2 regions of the Pelosinus sp. UFO1 genome follow, and region 2 is predicted to be linked to the other one. Evidence: riboswitches for the same ligand, from Rfam matches in the RefSeq annotation. Region 2 holds a riboswitch; the other holds the start of a gene.
What was found. A riboswitch is a leader RNA that binds a small molecule or an ion and turns the genes downstream of it on or off. The one in region 2 is predicted to bind cyclic di-GMP.
Positions count from the first base shown of each region.

Region 1: another riboswitch for cyclic di-GMP. It lies ahead of UFO1_RS19730 (methyl-accepting chemotaxis protein); the one in region 2 lies ahead of UFO1_RS11295 (GspE/PulE family protein).

Region 1 covers NZ_CP008852.1:4,178,216-4,186,471, forward strand. The annotation lists gene UFO1_RS19715 (amino acid permease) at 1-489, opposite strand, end outside; gene ald (alanine dehydrogenase) at 633-1,781, opposite strand; gene UFO1_RS19725 (sigma 54-interacting transcriptional regulator) at 2,186-3,751, shown strand; gene UFO1_RS26080 (hypothetical protein) at 3,846-3,974, opposite strand; gene UFO1_RS19730 (methyl-accepting chemotaxis protein) at 4,048-6,015, opposite strand; cyclic di-GMP riboswitch class I at 6,224-6,308, opposite strand; gene hpdA (4-hydroxyphenylacetate decarboxylase activase) at 6,495-7,430, opposite strand; gene hpdC (4-hydroxyphenylacetate decarboxylase small subunit) at 7,434-7,700, opposite strand; gene hpdB (4-hydroxyphenylacetate decarboxylase large subunit) at 7,705-8,256, opposite strand, start outside.
Region 2 covers NZ_CP008852.1:2,411,823-2,420,078, reverse strand. The annotation lists gene UFO1_RS11320 (YifB family Mg chelatase-like AAA ATPase) at 1-96, shown strand, start outside; gene UFO1_RS11315 (YqeG family HAD IIIA-type phosphatase) at 150-656, shown strand; gene UFO1_RS11310 (shikimate dehydrogenase) at 702-1,547, shown strand; gene UFO1_RS11305 (hypothetical protein) at 1,777-2,358, shown strand; gene UFO1_RS11300 (secretin N-terminal domain-containing protein) at 2,355-3,584, shown strand; cyclic di-GMP riboswitch class II at 3,676-3,760, shown strand; gene UFO1_RS11295 (GspE/PulE family protein) at 3,826-5,511, shown strand; gene UFO1_RS11290 (type IV pilus twitching motility protein PilT) at 5,511-6,560, shown strand; gene UFO1_RS11285 (type II secretion system F family protein) at 6,583-7,803, shown strand; gene UFO1_RS11280 (competence type IV pilus major pilin ComGC) at 7,891-8,256, shown strand, end outside.

The DNA of each region.
Region 1 (8,256 bases), 1.8 Mb from region 2:
GGAGACAATTAACACAGCGGGAACGTTAAGAATACCACCATCTGCGGGAACGGCAGTCCAAGCCTTAGGGAGGATAATTCCTGCGGTCTTCAATAAACCAACTGTATAACCAGACCAACCAGCGGCAACCGCTGCCGCTCCTACAGTGTATTCACATATAAGTGCCCACCCCACAATGAAAGCAATAATTTCCCCTAATGACGCATAGGCAAAGGTATAGGCACTACCTGCCACCGGTATCATAGCGGCCAATTCTGCATAGGCTAATGCAGCGAACCCGCAGGCCAGACCTGATAAAACGAAGGAGAGCATGATCCCTGGTCCGGCATATTTCGCTGCTGCGACTCCAGTAAGTACAAAAATACCGGTACCGATAATACAGCCAATTCCCAGTAACACCAAATCCACTGAACCAAGAGACTTTTTCAAGGCATGTTGTTCTGTGCCTTTTACCATATCTGCTATGCTCTTTGTACGAAACAGATTCATTTGGTTTCCTCCCTCTTTTTAATTGCGCTAATTTTCCGTTAATTTAAACGAAAATGATTGGATGCCAAAGTGGCGACTACTGATGCAAGGATACAGCACTCCCACCTTTAGTAATAACAATCAATCGGTTCTCTTATGGTTTATTAGCCTACTAGCTCGCTAGGCAATTCGGAGGCAGTTACAATTGCCTCTGTCCAAGGAATATATTTCATGCCAAGAGAATCAGCGACTGCTTTATAAGTCACCATGCCACCTACCACATTAAGTCCTTTAGCGAGAGATTCATTTTCCTTCACAGCCTTCTTCCATCCCTTATTCGCAATCTGCAGAGCATAATCCAAGGTTGCATTGGCTAGAGCAAAGGTGGATGTGCGGGCTACAGCGCCAGGCATATTTGCAACAGCATAATGGACCACGCCATGTTTTACGTAGGTCGGTTCGCTATGGGTAGTAATTCGATCAATGGTTTCTACGGAACCACCTTGGTCAATGGCAACATCTACAATTACAGATCCGTCACTCATGGACTTAACCATATCTTCGCTAACAAGTTTGGGCGCTTTCGCTCCTGGCACTAACACTGCTCCTACAAGGAGGTCAGCCTTCTTCACCCAGGAGCCGATATTATAGCTATTGGACATAACAGTGGTAACTCTCCCTTGAAAGATATCATCGAGATACTGTAATCTTTCCGTTGACTTATCCAAAATTGTCACTCGAGCCCCCAGGCCTAGTGCCATTTTTGCAGCATTGGTTCCCACTATGCCGCCGCCAACGATAACGACTTGTGCTGATTCCACTCCAGGTACTCCTCCGAGAAGAATCCCCTTTCCTCCGCATGGTTTTTCTAAAAATTGTGCACCAATTTGCACTGACATACGCCCCGCTACTTCGCTCATTGGCAATAATAGAGGCAACGTACGGCCTACTTCAATTGTTTCGTAGGCTATACCTGTAACTTTATTAGCCAAAAGGGCTTTGGTTAACTCAGGTTCAGGAGCAAGATGCAAATACGTAAATAAGATTTGACCAGGTTTGAACAAATCATACTCAGAAGGCAGTGGTTCTTTGACTTTCATAATCATGTCCGCTTTAGAAAAAACTTCTTTTGCAGTGAGTAGAATTCTGGCACCAGCCGATTGATAAGCTTCATTGCTAATACCACTGCCTAATCCAGCATTATGCTCAATGACAACAGTATGACCAGCCTTGTTCATTGCCTCTACACCAGCAGGTGTAATGGCGACGCGGTTCTCGTTGTTTTTGATTTCCCTTGGCACTCCAACAATCATAAAAATGACCTCCTTTTAGTATAACTATTATTGCAATTGTTGTGCCAAATACTGGTAGTACAAAAACATAGGCCCTAAATTCAGCATCTATTCGTTTTTCTATACATGGTTAATTTTTAAAACAAATAGTATTGCAACGTCCACAAATCAATTGGAACAAAATCGCTCCAACAATCGGAACAATTTTGTTCCAATTGGATTAAAATCGTTCCAATAGTTCCTTGCAAAGACTTTTGTATACGGACATTACTTGCTTACGTGATTAATTTTTATACCATTGTAGATATTTACAATGGTATAATATAGTTGTCATGCTATATTTTTCCAATATGTAGTAACAGTTTCAGATAAATCTTCATATAACCATGTGACCAATTTGCTATTTGGATGGAGAGTGAATCACCATGGCTACTATTTGTCTGAGAATTACCAATCAGGATCGGGTGGGACTTGTTCTTGATATCTCGCAAGTCCTGGCAAGGGATAATATTAATATCTTATCAATGGAAGTCTCACCAAATATTATGTATCTAGAAATAGAATCACTATCACCTAATAAATATGCTTTTATCCATAAACAATTGTGTTTAATTCCACAAATTATTACTGTCGACCTAATCTCTAATATGCCTCACCAAGAGAGAGAACAACAGCTCAAAGCTGTCATGGATACGATTGGTGATGGCATTTTAGCAATTGACAAAGAAGAAGTTATAACCCATTTCAATCCCGCCGCTGAAAAAATTCTAAGTTACCAAAGTAATGAGGTACTAGGTAAAAAAATTAAAGATATTTTCGTATCTGAGATACCTTTATTGGAAGCACTACATGAGGGGACGCCTTATAGCAATTGCGAATTCGTAGTCTCAACGACGAGAGGTAAGAGTCATTATATTACTAGTGGGTGTCCAATAAGGGACGCCAACGGTATTACTATTGGTGCAGTAGCAGTATTAAAAGCCATGCATGATGTTAAAGAGCTGGTATATTCCGTAACAAAACCTCACATTAATCGATTTGCTGACATCTTGCATGTGAGCGAAAAGATGAAACATGTCATTAATCTGGCGAAGCTTGTTGCAAAAAATGACTCTACAGTACTGATTCGTGGAGAAAGTGGTACTGGTAAGGAACTTTTTGCCCGCTCTATCCATATGGAAAGCCTTCGTCGAGAAAAAATATTTGCTCCCATTAATTGTGCAGCTCTGCCAGATGCTTTGCTCGAAAGTGAATTATTTGGTTATGAAGACGGATCTTTTTCAGGGGCAAAAAAAGGTGGTAAAAGTGGCCTTTTTGAATATGCTAACGCTGGGACGATCTTTTTGGATGAGATTGGTGAACTCTCCGCTAGTCTTCAGGCTAAACTATTACGGGTACTGCAAGACGGCAAGATCCGGCGCATTGGCAGCAATCAAGAAATTTCTGTTGATGTTCGAATTATTGCTGCCACTCACCGGAATCTAGAAGAAATGATTCGAAAAAAAGAGTTTCGCGATGACTTATACTATCGCCTTAATGTCATTCCTATCTACATCCCCCCACTGCGTGATCGCAAAGAAGATTTGCCTCTATTAATTGAAAGTTTATTATTAAAAATAAACCATCGCTTAAAAAAGCAAGTAACCCATCTCTCACAGCCTGCAATGAGTAAACTGATGCAACACGATTGGCTGGGAAATGTTCGCGAATTAAGAAATGTTATTGAACGAGCAGTTAGTCTGGTTTCCCAAGGGGAAATTACCCCAGAACATATTATGTTGGATCAAATGAACTTACAAACAGCTTCTAGTGTGTTACCCATTACAAATCGAAAATTGAAGGAAGTTCTAGCAGAAATGGAGTGCCATATTCTTCGCGAAGCGATTAAGACTCATGGGACATCACGTCAGGTTGGTAATGTCCTTGGTTTATCCCATACAGGTGTATTAAATCGAATGCGAAAATATGATCTTTCAGAAAAAAAGGTCTAGCTACATACTTATTTTCTCCTATGATGGTCAATTGAATAACAAAAAAAGTCCCGATGAATGCTCCCCCAAAAAGGAGTCTATCATCGGGATTATTTTATAAACTATAACTATTATTGTCAGTTATATATTGCTCGAGTTCCTTTAAAATTTGGGGAAGATTCTTAAGTAACTCCTCTAGTTCTTCTTTTCCCATCTCCAATCCTACCACCATTTCTTCTTTCATTAAACACACTCCTATAGTAATTTCAGATTTTTTTACCTGTATAAGTATGATCAACTAAAAGTAAATTATTGCATTAAATTGTAAACTTTCTAACGGCTTTCTGCATTTCCTCTGCCAGATTCGCTAACGCATGGCTTGAAGAAGCAATTTCTTGCATCGAAGCTGATTGTTCCTCTGTGGCTGCAGAGATACTTTGGGTTTCTCCAGAATTGTTTTTTGTTATTGCATTAATATCCTGTATCGCGGTAACAATTTTATTACTGCCAACGTCTACTTTTTGAATAGAACTAGTAATCTCACGAACCTGACTTAGAACTGTCTCAACCAATATTTCTATCTGCTTAAAGGATTCTCCAGCCTTATTAACCACTTCGCTTCCAATGTGTACTTCCCTTGTACCATTATTCATAGCTACTACAGCCGTATCTGTATCTACTTGAATTTCGTTAATCATTTCGGCAATTTGCTTTGCTGCATGCTGAGATTGTTCCGCTAATTTACGTACTTCCTCTGCTACAACGGCAAATCCACGCCCTTGCTCACCAGCACGAGCTGCTTCAATCGCTGCATTTAATGCCAATAAGTTTGTTTGTCCAGCAATTCCAGAAATAGTATCTACAATTTGTCCAATCTCTTTCGATCGATTCCCTAACTTAGCTACTACTTCCGCCGATCCCGAAACAGTCTTTTCGATGATATTCATTTGACTCACAGCACTACCAATCGCCACATTACCATCACTCGCAGCACTAGCCGCCTGTTCCGATGTTGCCGCTACTGTCCTTGCATTTCCTACAACACGCTGAATACTTGCTGACATTTCCTCAACTACAAGAGAAGCTTCTTCCACTGCATTCGATTGTTTTTCTGTTCCTTGTGCTACCTCAGTTATCGATGTAGCTACTTGGACTGATGCATGAGCTGACTGCTCGGCACTAGCGGTCAATTCTTCCGAAGATGCCGCCAATTGTTCTGCTGTTTGCGCCACATTTTTCATTAGATTTCGTAAGTTTTCTGCCATTTTTGAAAAGGCTAATGCTAGCTGTCCTATTTCATCATTAGACTTAATTATCAGATTCTGCTCTGTTAGATCTCCGCTAGCTAGTCGCTCAGCCTGCTCAGTTAATTTTGTAACGTTTCCTGTTATTTTACTAGCCAATACCCAGCTTGCAGCAATTGAAATTATAATGCCGATTAAAGCAATCAGTCCAAACTCATAACCTAACTGTTTGACTTGGCTATAAACATCTTCTTTGTCAACTGTAATACCCAATATCCATCCCGTAGATGGTATTTTGGTATAAATCATTAATTTTGATACGTTATTCTCTTCATAACTTTGAACACCGTTATCTTGAGATAACATTTCTTTTGCCATCTGTTTTAATTGTGGATTTTCATTAATATTGGTCGAAATTTTCGTTGAATCTGGATGGGCCAACGTAATTCCTTGTTGATCTACAATAAAACCGTTTCCTTTCCCATGTAAATTAATCTCTTTAATTCTCTCACTTAAGATATCTAGTGTAATATCAATCCCAACAATACCTTTTGTATTTCCTGCTGTATTTTTCAATGGAACAACTGCTGATACAATATACTTTTTAGTTAATGCATCAACATAGGCATCAGTAAATGTTAATTTATTTGTTTCTTTTCCTTGCTTGTACCACCCACGTTTACGAGGGTCATACCCCTCTGGAAGGGCTGATCCTGAGCCATCAATCATCCTGCCATCTTCTAACCCTACATACAAATCAAGTACGCCAGGATCAGACTTATAATTTTGCACAAAAGAAACTGGTATATCATTATCACCTAATACTACCTGAATGTTTTGACTAGTCACTACTGCCGTTTGAGCCTTTGTTAATAACCAACCATCTAGTTGTTTTGAGTGACTGTTAACAATAGAAAACATTTCATTTTTGATATTTTCTGTTACTTGCTTTTTAGCATCAAGATATCCCATGATTGTAACTGCCAATAAAACAGAACTCGTAATAAACACCAATGCTAAAAACTTCATTTTCAATTTCATATGTACACCACTTTCTATTTAATTTCCAACCATATTGAAACATTATCTTAAATCTTGAACCATTTATTCAGCTAGTGTTTTGCATTTTTTTAGTTTCGTGCATATTAGCACATCAACAATTCCATTCACTCTTTTGTTAACTTTTGGGACAAGCGATACCTCCTCTTTTAATAACAAAAACTGCCAGGTAACATAATGTAAATTTACAAAATGCAACCTGGCAGTCATGAATTAATATTGTTAGACCCATGGCTTTGCGTCCCTACCTTTCGATAGGTTTGCCTATATAGTTATAAATTGTCATTTTCGACACAAAAATATAAACTCCTCTAAAATATGCCATTTTTTTCAAAAATATAGTGGCTTCAGATTATTATGTTTTTGCTATAAAAAAATAAAGCATAACTTTGCCATTACGGCAAAACTTACGCTTTATATTACATTGCTAAACCATCGTGGGTTTAAATTACATTATAAATTTAAAACGCTGTATCATGACCGATATAGCAGGCTATATTATTGTGAAGAAATAGATCCTGTATTTCTTCCATCTGGGCATCGCTTACACTACCACTAGTCGCATAATCATAATTTTTCCCTAGTTGGCGCCATTTCGATTCGCCTAGTGTATGAAAAGGTAGAATGTTTATTTCAAATAGATTATTTTCCTGCATAAAGTATATCAACTTTGACATATTCTCAACATCATCATTAAAGCCACCGATAACTGGCACTCTGATGATAATCCTTCCCTGCCACTGTGAATTCGCAACAGAAGATATATTGGAAAGAATAATATCGTTATATACCCCAGTTTTTTCTTTATGCTTTTGTCTGTCCATGTGTTTTATGTCAACGAATACAAAATCTACATATTTCATTACATTCAAATATACTTCTTCATCAGTATATGCTGTTGTTTCGATTGCTGTATGGAAACCATTTTTTACACACTCTTTTAGGATTTCAACTAGAAACTTATTCTGCATCAAAGGTTCGCCACCACTAAAGGTTACACCACCTTTTCCGCCCCAATTATTAGAATCCCTTTTTAATATTTTCATTAACTGATCAACAGTATACTCTTTTGCACATTGCTTTAAGCCACTATAACAACAAGCCTCAGCACATTCAAAGGTTGTACAAGCATCACATGTTTCCCAATTCAACACTGGTTTTCCATTAGCAAAGCTTAGCCCGCCTCTATTACAGGTATCCTTACACAATGAACAGCCTTTATTATACCTGCAACTTCTTTCGCTAAACATGATATGAGGTGTTCTGCTCCAACTTTCAGGGTTCGCACACCATCGACAACTTAGAGGACATCCACTCATAAATACAGTCGTTCTACAACCTGGTCCATCATGAACTGAAAAACTCTGTATATCAAATATTACTCCTGTTGTATCCACTCTTTACCTCTTATCTTTAAATTCATGGGCAGCACAAGTTCCTGCATTAAGGCTGCCATATACCCAATCTTCCTTAGATAACCCTTTGCATATTCCGATACCTTGTTCATCCTCATCATGAAACTGTTTACAATTGTTACATTTTGGTGCTACTGCTAGTCTGTCACATACGTCAGTATCTATATTGATGAACTGCTTTGTTAATCTGCATATTCCTTTACTTGCATCAATACTGCAAAAATGTAAACAATCAATATGTTTTAATGCCATCTTCCTATACTCCTTCATGTTCAGTTCTAGATATTACTTCATCCTGTATTGGTTTGCCTAATTCACACCAATATTGTGTAAAACCAGCTACACGAACCAGTAAATCACGATGCTCCCCTGGGGCTTTTTGTGCTTGTTTTAATATAGTAGAATCTATTATATTATATTGGACATGGGTGCCGCCTCTGCGCATATAGGCCTTAGTCAAATCCAATAATTTTCTTGTTCCTTGAATACCTTGTAATGCACCTGGATGAATTTTAAGATTCATCTGAGAGTTTTGGGATGTGGTGTGATCCCAAATGTTAGCTGATTCAAATAAAGCATATAAACCGCTTGTATCTGTTCCTGGATATGCAGATACGGAGCCATCAGAGTAAGTAGTTCCACCTAATCGTCCGTCTGGAGTCGCCAACGTAGCCGCACCTTGTGGACCATGAGTTGATACTGATATTTGACAAGGATACATTTTCTTACCATATAAAGATTCGGCACGAGAACAAGCAATAACTAACCATTCCTCATACTCTTTTAAAATAGTATCAACATAAGCATT
Region 2 (8,256 bases):
CTAAAAGTAGCTCGTACAATTGCAGATTTAGCAAAAACAGACGAAATAACAGATATGCACATTGCAGAAGCCATTCATTTTCGTAATAATATATAGGATTTTTCGTAAGATGAAAGTGAACGATCCTTAATTATGGAGGTACAGATTCTTTGTATAGTCTTTTATGTCCAAACTTAATTTATAATTCCTTACACGACCTTGAATACAATCATTTAAAAAGCCGAGGTATTAAAGGGATCATTTTTGATTTAGATAATACCATCATTCCTTGGGATAGCCAAGAAATGTCACCTGAAATTATCGCATGGTTAAATACCTTGCTGGCTGAAGGTTTTAAAATATGTTTTTTATCAAATAATATGGGGAAAAGGGTGAAAAGTATAGCTACTATTTTTAATGCACCCTTTGTATCTAGAGCTTATAAACCTGCTAAGAAAGGCTTTCGCCAAGCAATCGCAACAATGGAATTATCTCCAAACCAAGTGGCTGTTATCGGTGATCAATTATTCACTGATATACTTGGTGGTAATCGTTTAGGTTTAGTTACCATTTGGGTTAAACCTCTCAGTGCAAAAGAATTCATTGGTACCAAAATTACTCGTCGATTAGAAAAATTGGCTGTAGGATTATTAAAAACTAAGGGGTTATTAAAATAGATTACATATATTTCCAGGAAATATCCAATAAATGGAGGTAAGGTTATGATTACCAGTAAGACAAAAAAAATAGGCATTTTAGGATGGCCTTTGGGACATTCCTTATCCCCCCTCATGCATAATGCAGCTTTTACAGCACTCGATCTTGATTATGTTTATGTACCATTACCTGTTGAACCAGAAAAATTGGCTCAAGCTGTGGCTGGTTTAAAAGCCATGGACTTTACTGGTGCAAACGTCACCATACCACATAAGGTTGCTATTATGTCTTACCTTGATGAAATTGATCCTAGTGCCCAGTTTGTGGGAGCGGTGAATACAATTCTTATAAAAGAAGGAAAATGTATTGGTTACAATACGGATGCTCAAGGATTTATCCAGTCGTTAACAAGAAAGAATGTAACTATAAGGGGTAAGAAAGCTGTTGTTATGGGCGCTGGTGGCGCAGCAAGAGCTGTCGCCTCTGGTCTCATACAAAATGGCATACACCAAATCACCATTGGCACAAGAAACTCTCTAAAGGCACAAGAGTTCACCAATTTTTTCCCAAATTTTAAAAATTTATTAGGCTGTAACTGGCGAGATAGTACTTTTACTAACCAAGTCAAAGAATGCGATATTCTGATTAACTCGACTCCCATTGGTATGTCAACTAGTGAAAAAGAAGAGTTGCCTATTCTATGGGAGAATGTAAATAAGGACGCTACTATCTGTGATTTAATATATAATCCGCCAATTACTGCTTTTTTAAACTCAGCTCAAATTCGTGGCTATAGAATCATTAATGGAGCAGGAATGTTGGTAGAGCAAGGGGCCTTAGCATTTGAACTATGGACAGATAAGCAAGCACCGCGTACTATTATGTCGAATATTTTATCAAAATATATGTAAAAAAATAACAAAACACCTTATTTTAAAGCAGGAATTTACAAAATTGGTTAGAATATACATAATTAGGACATAAAGGCTTGGGTCCCAGGACCCGAGCCTTTATTTTGAAATTTTATTATGATAAATTGCATTATAATATCCTTTTTATTTGTCGCAATTATCAGTAATTTTTTAAGTAAATAAGAGAAAAATTGCTAGGTCTTATTTAGTATAGTAGGGGTGGACAACTTTGGAATTATCAGCTCAAATTGGAAAATTTACAGCCAAACAACGTCTAGGCATAATTCTCGGAGTGGGAAGCATCGTATTTATCATCACAATGTATATAACACCTACCGAAGTAGTGACGGCACCTACTATTCCTAAACAAGCAAATACGGGAGTTGTTAAGAGCTCCACCAATAAGGCTATTATGCTTGTTGGACAACAAGGTAATCAAACAAACCAAGTGTTTCGTGATCCTTTCCTTATACCTTCCGAATTTCAAGAAAAAATACCAATTACTAACAACGTAAGAGATCAAGGATTTTCAAAGGTTCCTAGTTCAAATAGAGAACCTACCGCGAGTGAAAAACTAATTACCCCAATTAAAGCCAAAGAATCTGTTACACTGACTGGTATAGTTAGTACCGATAATCAGCGTTTAGCAGTTATTCAATCAGCGAACAAAAGTAAAGCCTACCAGTTATATGAATTTATAGATACATACCAACTGGTTGCGATTCAGGATGATACTGTTATTCTTAAAGATAATGATAGCCAGCTCGTATTATCCCTAGAAACTCCCGGGAAAAAAGGAGGAAGAAAATGAGATACAAGATATTTATATGCTTGTTAGTACTTTTTCTCTCTATAGGGATTTCTAGTATGGCAATGGCATCTCCTCAAAGTATTAACCTTAATTTCATGGATGAAGATGTGCGTGTAGTCCTACATACTCTTGCCACAATTGGAAATGTTGATATGATTATTGATGATTCGATCAAAGGTAATATTACCATGAAAATTAATAATATAACCTTTGAAAATGCTTTGGCCCTAATCACTTCTGCTAAGGGAATATCGTATCGAAAAATAGGTGATTCCTACATTATCGAACCTGCTGACATGGGTATAACAGAAGTCTATAAACTTCGTTATATTCGTGCTGTTGATATAAAAAAATCTCTAGAACCTATTATGGGAAGTCTCAAACTAAAAGCAGAGATAGATGAAGTATCAAACTCCTTACTTGTTAGTGGTTCACCTACAGGCTGTGCTCGTATTAAAACACTATTAACAGATCTTGATATTCCGCAACAGCAGGTAACCCTGGAAGCGAAAGTAGTAGCCATAAATAAAGCTAAAACAAAAGATCTAGGAATTGATTGGTCATGGGATGTGACGCCCCAGTACCCTGAAGTTGAAACAACAGATGAAGTACGAGATAGTAACGGTAAAGTAACAACACCCGCAAAGACCACAATTACTCGGACAGCACATAAAGGTACTATAAGATTTGGTAGTAGTCCTGCAGGAGTCCCCTATGAGTTTTACTACCAGGCAAAGATCAATGCTCTTATTAGCAATGGTAATGCTAAGATTTTAGCAAGTCCTAAGGTAACTACCATTAATGGCAAGGAAGCACGTATTTTAATTGGAGATCACATCCCTGTGCTCACAGAAAAAACAGAAAACGGTAAAACAACCACTACTGTAGAATATGTTGACGCAGGTATTAAACTTACTTATACCCCCACCATTACCGCTGAAGGTACTGTGACTGCTAAAGTTCGTACGGAAGTGAGTACTCCAACTTTAGTATCTGATATTAAAAATTATCGTATTACTACTCGCGAAGCTGAAACTACGGTCTGCATGAACGATGGTGAGACAATGGTAATTGGCGGTCTTATTGGTAGTGAAGAATCCAAAACAAATAATAATGTACCTTTCTTAAGTGAATTGCCTTTGATCGGAACATTATTTAAAAGTGTACATAATTCGAAATCAGAAACGGAAGTCATTATATTTTTAACAGCACACACTTCTAAGTAATAAGAGTAATCTTTACATAATTATAAATCTATTATTTAGCATTTTTGGTAATAAATTGACATTATTTTAGCGAATGCTGGATATAAAAGTTGATATAGATAGTTGTGATGAAATCCGTGATGTATTTGGGCACTTTATCTAGGATGGAACAAGTAGTGCAACCGACTAACTTTATGCATTTAATTAAAATATGAATGTATTTGCTGTTCGGTTGCTTTTTTTATGAATAGGTAGGTGGAAAATGAAACGAAAAAGACTGGGTGATTTGTTGCTTGAGACAAATCTAATCACACAACAACAATTAGAGGAAGCACTAAAGATTCAAAAAAAGGACAATAAACGGCTAGGTAAAGTATTGAGCGATCTTAATTATGTATCCGAAGATGCCATGATTCAAGTTCTTGAGTTTCAATTAGGCGTACCTCATGTGGATTTATCAAATATTGTTATAAAGCCAGCAACAGCAGCTCTTGTTCCAGTGAATTTAGCAGAACGACACCAAGTGATTCCGATAAAAATAGCTGGTAATAAAATTACCCTAGCTATGGTTGATCCTACTAATTTTTATGCCATTGATGACATTCGTATGGCTTCTGGTTTTGATGTAGAACCAGTTATCGCCACGGAAAAAGATATTTTACGAGCCATAAGAGAATCTTATGGTGTCCAAGATTTAGTGCAAAAGGCTGTCAATAATATGCGACCAGAAGATATGGCATTAACAGCCGAACTCCAAACAGCAGATGATGCGCCTATCATTGGCTTGGTCAATTCTCTTATGAACCAAGCCATTAAGGACATGGCTAGTGACATACATATTGAACCACAAGATAAGACACTCCGAGTTCGCTATCGTGTAGATGGCATGTTAAGAGAAGTTGGCAGCTTTCCGCGAGACATTCATCCTGCAATTGTTGCTAGAATTAAAATTATGAGTGATATGGACATCGCGGAGAAGCGGATACCCCAGGATGGCAGAATCAAAGTGAAAGAAGCAGGCCATAATGTGGACGTGCGAGTATCAACTCTACCTACCATTATGGGAGAAAAAGTCGTCATGCGGCTATTAGATCAGAAAGCAGTTATTTTGGATCTTAATAAACTTGGCTTTTCCCCTGAAAACTTTACTATGTATCACAAATTATGTTCCCATTCCTATGGCATGGTTTTAGTTACAGGTCCCACTGGATCAGGAAAAACGACGACTCTCTATTCTACGTTAACTAAAGTGAATTCACCCAGTAAAAATATTATTACCCTAGAAGATCCTGTAGAATATCGTTTGGCTGGTGTAAATCAGGTACAAGTCAATCCTAAAGCTGGTCTTACCTTTGCTAGCGGACTTCGTTCCGTATTGCGCCAAGATCCTAATATTGTGTTAGTAGGCGAGATACGTGATAGCGAAACTGCGGATATTGCGATTCGAGCGGCCTTGACTGGCCATCTAGTCTTTAGTACCTTACATACAAATAATGCAGCAGGGACTATCACCCGTTTACTAGATATGAATGTTGAGCCTTTTCTTGTAGCTTCGTCTGTTTTAGGTGTTGTAGCACAACGGTTAGTCAGGTTAATATGTCCCGAATGCAAAGAAGGTTATATACCTAATTCTGATTCTTTAGAACGGCTCTTCTTAGGTATCGGACCCGACGCACAAATTACACTACATAGGGGAGTAGGCTGCGCACGTTGTAATCATACGGGCTATCGGGGACGAATGGCCATTCATGAACTAATGCCTATAACCGCTCAAATACGAGAAGCGATTAGCCGTAAAGCTTCTAGTGACGAAATTAGTAACATTGCTGTTAAACAGGGTATGACTACTATGCGCCAGGATGCGATTCAAAAAGCCTTAGCTGGTTTGACAGATGTTCAAGAGGTGATGCGGGTGGCCTATGCTGGAAGTAACGGGGAGGAACTCTAATGGAAAAATTATTACATCAAGCCGTAAAAAGTGGGGCTTCAGATTTACATATTACGGTAGGAGTACCACCTATATTGAGAGTCAATGGTAATTTGGTACGGGCAGAACACAAGGTGCTCACAGTCAAGGATACGGAGGAATTATTTTTCTCCATTACCAAACCAGAACAACAGTTGTATTTTAAAGACCATGGTGAAATTGACTTTTCTTTTGCTATTTTCGGTCTAAGCCGTTTCCGGGTAAATGCCTTCCGGCAACGTGGTTCAACGGCCATTGTCATTCGTGTTGTAAATGAAACTGTGCCTACTTTGGAAGAATTAGGGCATCCGCCTGTGCTTAAAAATCTAGCCTCTCAAGCTAGAGGGCTGGTCCTAGTTACTGGGCCTACTGGTAGTGGTAAATCCACAACGTTAGCAGCGATGATTAATTTGATTAACAAGGAAAGGTCCTGCCATATCCTAACTCTGGAAGACCCGATCGAATACTTACATAAACACAATCAATCTATTGTAAATCAGCGTGAAATGCATTCAGATACAAAATCTTTTACAATTGCTCTAAGGGCTGCACTACGGGAAGATCCTGATGTTATTTTGGTAGGGGAAATGCGTGATCCCGAAACAATAGCTACTGCCATTACAGCAGCAGAGACAGGACATTTGGTATTTGCCACCCTGCATACTGGCAGTGCCGCCCAGACTATTGACCGTATTATCGACGCTTTTCCCGCCCATCAACAGCAGCAAATTCGTATTCAACTTTCCGTCACATTACAAGGAATTGTTGCCCAGCAACTTTTGCCTCGCATTGATCAACTAGGTAGGATTGCTGCTTTAGAAATACTAATCGCCACGCCTGCAGTACGCAACATGATTCGGGAAGGTAAAACCCACCAGTTAACTTCGGTGATTCAAACGGGAGCAAAGTTTGGCATGCAACCAATGGACATGGCCCTAAGAGATCTATATCGACGTGGAATTGTATCTTATGGGGAAGCAGCCATGCGAGCCATTGATGAGGAAACCTTCGCTCGTCTCGCTAATAGTTAAAAAGGAAAGTAGGAGATTTTGAGTGGCTAGAAATTTTGCCTATAGAGCAAAAGACCGTAATGGACAAGTGCTGACAGGCAGTATTTTGGCTGAGAATGAACATGCCGTAGCTCTGCACGTTCGTGAAAAAGGCTATTTTATTACTCAGCTTAAAGAAGAAGGTAGCACTAGTGCAATACGCTCTTTTATCGATAACTTACAGCGTATTAGTCTAAAGGAAATATCTATTTTTTGTCGGTTATTTTCTACGATGATCGATGCAGGTTTACCTCTAGTGTCATGTCTTAATGTACTCATTGAACAAACTGATAATCCTCGGATGAAAAAGGCACTCCAGGATGTTTATAAAAAAGTCAAGGAAGGGGAAACTTTATCACGTTCTTTAGGGGATCACCCTCGTATCTTCCCTGGGCTTATGATTAACATGGTAGAAGCTGGAGAGGTTGGTGGGGTGCTCGATGATGTACTCGGTCGTTTGGCAAATCATTTTGAAAAAGAACACAAAATGAATGAGAAGATCAAATCTGCTCTGACTTATCCTGCTGTCGTAAGTGCTATGGCAGTTTTATCTGTAGTATTTATCCTAACCTTTGTTTTACCCACATTTGTACAAATGTTTGACAATATGAAGATGGAGTTACCATTACTAACTCGTATCTTATTAGCAATTAGTGCTTTCTTACGTAATTATGCTCCTTTTCTCTTAATAGCCGTTATCGCTGGCGTTTACGGCTTCAAGATTGCCTATCAGCGAGAAGATACGCAAAAATATATAGATGCCTTAACACTAAAGATCCCCATTGTTGGTATGTTGTCCCGGAAAGTTGGTATTGCTCGCTTTAGTCGTACCTTGAGTACTTTGCTACACGGTGGCGTATCTATCATTACTGCCTTAGAAGTAGTCCAGAAAACTATTGGTAATCTTAGTATGACGAAAGCCTTAGAACAAGCCCAAAGTGGTATCAAAGAAGGCATGGGACTAGCCACAACCTTAGCCCAAAGTAAAGTCTTCACTCCTATGGTCATCCAAATGGTATCCATAGGCGAAGAAAGTGGTGCCTTGGACAAAATGCTAGAAAAAATTGCTGATTTTTATGAGAATGATGTAGATGATGTGATTAGCCGTCTAAGTAGCATCATTGAGCCTGTAATTATTGGGGTATTGGGAGTGGTGATTGGTTTAATTGTGATTTCTATTATGATACCACTCTTTGATGTCATAACAAATTTTAGTAATGTGTAAAATTTGTTTTAATGTAAGGAGGTGAATCGTTTCATTCGGATTACAATAATTGTTGATATTTATAAAAAATTGAAAAGAGGTAAATCTATGTTAATCAATTTAAGAAAAAAAATGAAAAATCAAAAAGGGTTCACATTAGTAGAGTTGATGGTAGTAATTGCAATAATTGGTATTTTAGCTACAATTGCCATACCTAAAATGACCGGTGCAACAGCGTCAGCAAAAGATGCTAAGCTGACAGCTGATTTACGAACTCTCGACGGCGCACTAATGATGAGCTATGCTAACTCAACCACTACTCCTAAAAAATATCCTGCAACCTTGGCTACTTTAGTTACAGATAAACTTATAGCCGAAGTTCCTAAAGATGCTAAAGGTGAAGATATGAGTTATACACCTACAGATGAAGGAGCAGCAAGTGGATCAACAGTAGCTTCAAGTTCTTCATACAAA